One region of the Variovorax sp. 54 genome, then DNA from elsewhere that is predicted to be linked to it. Evidence: predicted binding sites of a transcription regulator. Region 1 holds the regulator's gene; the other holds the start of a gene.
The links. The regulator HrcA, encoded in region 1, represses chaperone genes, less so after heat shock. The targets are predictions, from matches to a motif close to TTAGCACTCNNNNNNNNNGAGTGCTAA.
Positions count from the first base shown of each region.

Region 2: CLU95_RS20230 (co-chaperone GroES) is a predicted target of HrcA. The motif match lies at 1,174-1,200, and genes of this name have one in related genera.

Region 1 covers NZ_PEFF01000001.1:2,127,326-2,129,790, reverse strand. Annotated here, with positions in the region: gene CLU95_RS09740 (NAD kinase) at 1-700, opposite strand, end outside; gene hrcA (heat-inducible transcriptional repressor HrcA) at 732-1,739, shown strand; tRNA gene CLU95_RS09730 (tRNA-Ile) at 1,775-1,851, shown strand; gene CLU95_RS09725 (efflux RND transporter periplasmic adaptor subunit) at 2,116-2,465, shown strand, end outside.
Region 2 covers NZ_PEFF01000001.1:4,387,835-4,390,299, reverse strand. Annotated here, with positions in the region: gene CLU95_RS20240 (TonB-dependent receptor) at 1-329, shown strand, start outside; gene CLU95_RS20235 (cupredoxin domain-containing protein) at 376-870, opposite strand; gene CLU95_RS20230 (co-chaperone GroES) at 1,287-1,577, shown strand; gene groL (chaperonin GroEL) at 1,633-2,465, shown strand, end outside.

The DNA.
Region 1 (2,465 bases):
GCAGCAGCACGGGGCGGTTCGACAGCGTGTGCGGCGCGATCGGCACCATCACCCAGCCCGGCACCGCCGGATGCAGCAGCGGCCCGCCGGCCGACAGCGCATAGGCCGTCGAACCCGTGGGCGACGCGATGATCAACCCGTCGGCGCGCTGGTTGGCCACGAAATGGCGGCCCACCGACACGCGCATCTCGACCATGCCCGAGGTGGCGCCGCGGTTGACTACCACGTCGTTCATCGCGAGCGCGTCGAACACCACGGCCTCGTCGCGGATCACCTGCGCGTGCATCAGGCTGCGGTGGTCTTCTTCGTATTCGCCGGCCAGCATCGGGATCAGCGTGGCCTGGTAGTTGTCCAGCGGAATGTCGGTGATGAAGCCGAGCCGGCCGCGGTTGATGCCGATCAGCGGGATGCCGTAGCACGCGAGCTGCCGGCCAATGCCGAGCATGGTGCCGTCACCGCCGACCACGAGGCCGAGGTCGCAGCGCTGGCCGATTTCTTCGACCGACAGCGCCTGGTAGCGCGGGTGCGGCGGGGCATCGGTGTCCTCGCAGGACGAACGCTCCACGAACACCGTGCAACCCTGCGATTCGAGGAAGGCGCCAATGCCCTCCATCACGCCGTCGCGCGCATCGGCTTGCGCCCGGGCGCCGGAAGCCTGGTATTTGCCGATCAGGGCGACGTGACGAAAGCGAGAGGTCATAGCTAACAAATTACAACACTAAAATCTTGCAATGCTGGACGACCGTGCCAAGTTGCTTTTGAAGACGCTGGTCGAGCGTTACATCGCCGATGGGCAACCCGTCGGATCACGCACGCTCTCGCGTTCGGCGGGGCTGGATCTCTCGCCCGCGACCATCCGCAACGTCATGTCCGACCTCGAGGCGCTGGGGCTCATTGCAAGCCCCCACACCTCGGCCGGACGCGTGCCGACCACGCGCGGCTACCGGCTCTTCGTCGACACCATGCTGACCGCCCAGCGCGAGCAGATGAGCGCGCCGAGCCTGGCGGCCGACCAGCCGCAGAAGGTGATCGCCAACGCCGCCCACCTGCTGTCGAACCTGTCGCAGTTCGTCGGCGTCGTGATGGCGCCGCGGCGTGCCTCGGTGTTCAAGCAGATCGAATTTTTGCGCCTGTCGGAGCGGCGGCTGCTGGTGATCATCGTGTCGCCCGACGGCGACGTGCAGAACCGCGTGATCTTCCCCGAGTCCGACTACTCGCAGTCGCAACTGGTCGAGGCCTCGAACTACATCAACGCGCATTTCGCGGGCCTGACGATCGAGCAGGTGCGCGACCGGCTGCAGTCCGAGGTCGAGAAGCTGCGCGGAGAAATCGCCGCGCTGATGCAGGCCGCGGTGCAGGTCAGCTCCGAAGTGCTCACCGATGCCAAGGCCGACGACGTCGTGATCTCCGGCGAGCGCAACCTGCTGTCGGTGACCGACTTTTCCAGCGACATGGGGCAGCTGCGGCGCGCCTTTGATCTCTTCGAGGAGAAGGCGCAACTGATGCGGCTGCTCGACGTGTCGAGCAAGGCCGAGGGCGTGCGCATCTTCATCGGCGGCGAAAGCCAGGTCGTGCCCTTCGAAGAGCTGTCGATCGTCAGCGCCAATTACGAGGTCGACGGCCAGGTGGTCGGCACGCTGGGCGTGATCGGTCCGACCCGCATGCCGTACGACCGCATGATCCAGATCGTCGACATCACGTCGCGGCTGGTGAGCAACGCGCTGAGCTACCGCAAGTAGATGGCCGCGCGCGGCGCATAGAATCGGGCCCGCGTGGGCCGTTAGCTCAGTTGGTTAGAGCAGCGGACTCATAATCCGTTGGTCGAGTGTTCAAGCCACTCACGGCCTACCACCACATTCCCCCTCTGTAGACACTCCGACGAAGGCCGCACTGCGCGGCCTTTTTCTTTGCTGCTGCAAGGGCGCGAGCGGGGCCCGCGGCCGCCGCCGATTTCACCTACGGGAAACACAGGATTCCTTCAGGTTGCAACGCAACATCGAAGGCAGAATGCACCATTTGGGTGCAAATGTAACCAGCCGGGCGATCCCCCGTGCGCGTCGTACCGCACCGCGATTCCCGATGGCCATGACCCCGCTTTTCAAGCTTCTGCTTCCGATGTCCCTGCTCGCGCTCGCTGCATGCGGCGCCAAGCAGGCCTCCACCACCGATGACGCGCCGCCTGAAGTCGGTGTGGTGACTCTGCGTGCCGGCGATGTGGCCGTGCGCACCGAGCTCTCGGGCCGCACGGCCGCCTACCGCGTCTCCGAGGTGCGGCCGCAGGTCAATGGCATCGTGCGCAAGCGGCTGTTCGAAGAAGGCGGCATGGTCCGCGCGGGCCAGGTGCTGTACGAGATCGAGCCCGGCCCGTTCGAGGCCGCGCACGAGCAGGCGCAGGCCGCGTTGGCGACCTCGCAGGCCACCATCGCCAGCCTGCGCGGCAAGGCCGATCGCTTCGGCGAACTGGT
Region 2 (2,465 bases), 2.3 Mb from region 1:
TCCCGGTGCAGGGCAAGACCGCCGCGCTCACGCCGCGCCACTCGGCCTTCGTGTGGGCCATGAAGGACCTCGGCCACGGCTTCAGCGCCGGCGGCGGCCTGAACTACGTCAGCGCGCGCTATGCCTCGCTCAGCAACCTCGTCACGCTGCCCTCGTACCTGACCGCCGACCTCGCGGCCAACTACAAGACCGAGCGCTACGAGATCGCGCTGAACCTGAAGAACATCGCGAACCGCAAGTACTACGTCTCGGCCCACGGCAGCGTGGACAACCTGATCCTGCCGGGACCGGGGCGCGAGGTGCAGCTGACGCTGCGCGCGAAGTTCTGAGCGTGCCGGGCGGCTGCGTGTTCAACACGCGGCCGCCTCTTGGTTCTTACTTGCCGGCCTTGCCCACCAGCACCGCGCCCTTCATTCCGGCGTCGTAGTGGCCCGGCTGCAGGCAGCCGAAGTCGACCTTGCCGGCCTGCGTGAACTGCCAGACGATCTCGCCGGTCTTGCCCGCGGCCAGCGTGACCATGTTCGGATCGGCGTGCTCCATCTCGGGGTTCTTCTTCATGGCGTCGTAGTGCGCCTTGAGCGCCTTCTCGGTCCCGAGCACGAGCTCGTGCTTCAGGACCCCGGAGTTCTTGACGACGAAGCGCACCGTCTCCCCCTGCCTGACCTTGATGTCCGCCGGCGTGAAGCGCATCGCGTCCGTCATGTCGACCTGGACCGTGCGCGTCACCTTGGCGGCCACGCCGGGCTTGCCGATGGCGGCCTCGGCATCGTCATGGCCGTGGTCGCCGGCATGGGTGCCCGAGGCGGAAGCGCCGACGGCGGCCAATGCGGCCAAGGCAGCGAAAACGGTGTTGCGGAAGGTAAGAGCCATGGTGTCCTTGGAGATTGAAAGGGTGGATCGGGCGGCCTGCGCGCACATCCGTCCGGTGCTGCGAGCTGGCGTGCCGCGACTCTAGGAAGCCCGCCCCGTCAATCGCCGATCACGTGGATTACAAGGAAGCAATCCGCGCGCGGCCTCTGCATGGGTCTGAGTGGTCTTATTTCACCCGGACAAAAGAACCCCAAACGTTCCGACCGGTGGCACCCGGCAGCCCAGGGTTTCCCCGTAAAAGCACAGCCGTGCGAGACGAGGGCAAGGGCCACGCTCTTGAAAGGTCATCGAATGCCCTTATGATTAGCACTCGCTGCTGACGAGTGCTAACAGCCCTCCCATCCAGTCGACAGGTCGCCGGTTTCTCCGGCGTCCGACCACAAACAAACCCGTTTCTTACCCTTCCAGGAGATGCAATGAAACTTCGTCCTTTGGCCGATCGCGTGATCGTCAAGCGTGTTGACAGCGAAACCAAGACCGCCTCCGGCATCGTCATCCCCGACGCAGCCGCCGAAAAGCCCGATCAGGGTGAAGTCCTGGCCGTGGGCCCGGGCAAGCGCAACGACAAGGGCGAACTGGCCGCACTGACCGTAAAGGTCGGCGACCGCGTCCTGTTCGGCAAGTACAGCGGCCAGACCGTCAAGGTCGATGGCGACGAACTGCTCGTGATGAAGGAAGACGACCTGTTCGCAGTCGTCGAGAAGTAATTCTTCTCCTCCTTTCGATCTCATCCAAATTCAATCCATTCGGAGTTAATTCATCATGGCAGCAAAAGACGTAGTCTTCGGCGGAGAAGCCCGCGCACGCATGGTCGAGGGTGTCAACATCCTGGCCAACGCAGTCAAAGTGACCCTGGGCCCCAAGGGCCGCAACGTGGTGCTCGAGCGTTCGTTCGGCGCCCCCACCGTGACCAAGGACGGTGTGTCCGTGGCCAAGGAAATCGAACTCAAGGACAAGCTGCAGAACATGGGCGCCCAGCTCGTGAAGGAAGTGGCTTCCAAGACTTCGGACAACGCCGGTGACGGCACCACCACCGCCACGGTCCTGGCCCAAGCCATCGTTCGCGAAGGTTTCAAGCTGGTGGCTGCCGGCATGAACCCGATGGACCTGAAGCGCGGCATCGACAAGGCTGTCACGGCCCTGGTCGCCGAGCTGAAGAAGGCTTCGAAGCCCACCACCACGTCGAAGGAAATCGCGCAAGTCGGCTCCATCTCGGCCAACAGCGACGAAACCATCGGCAAGCTCATCGCTGACGCGATGGACAAGGTCGGCAAGGAAGGCGTGATCACCGTGGAAGACGGCAAGTCGCTGGACAGCGAACTCGACGTCGTCGAAGGCATGCAGTTCGACCGCGGCTACCTGTCGCCCTACTTCATCAACAACCCCGAGAAGCAATCGGCGCTGTTGGACAACCCCTTCGTGCTGCTGTTCGACAAGAAGATCAGCAACATCCGTGACCTGCTGCCGGTGCTGGAGCAAGTCGCCAAGGCTGGCCGTCCGCTGCTGATCATTGCCGAAGAAGTCGAAGGCGAAGCCCTGGCTACCTTGGTCGTGAACACGATCCGCGGCATCCTGAAGGTTGTGGCTGTGAAGGC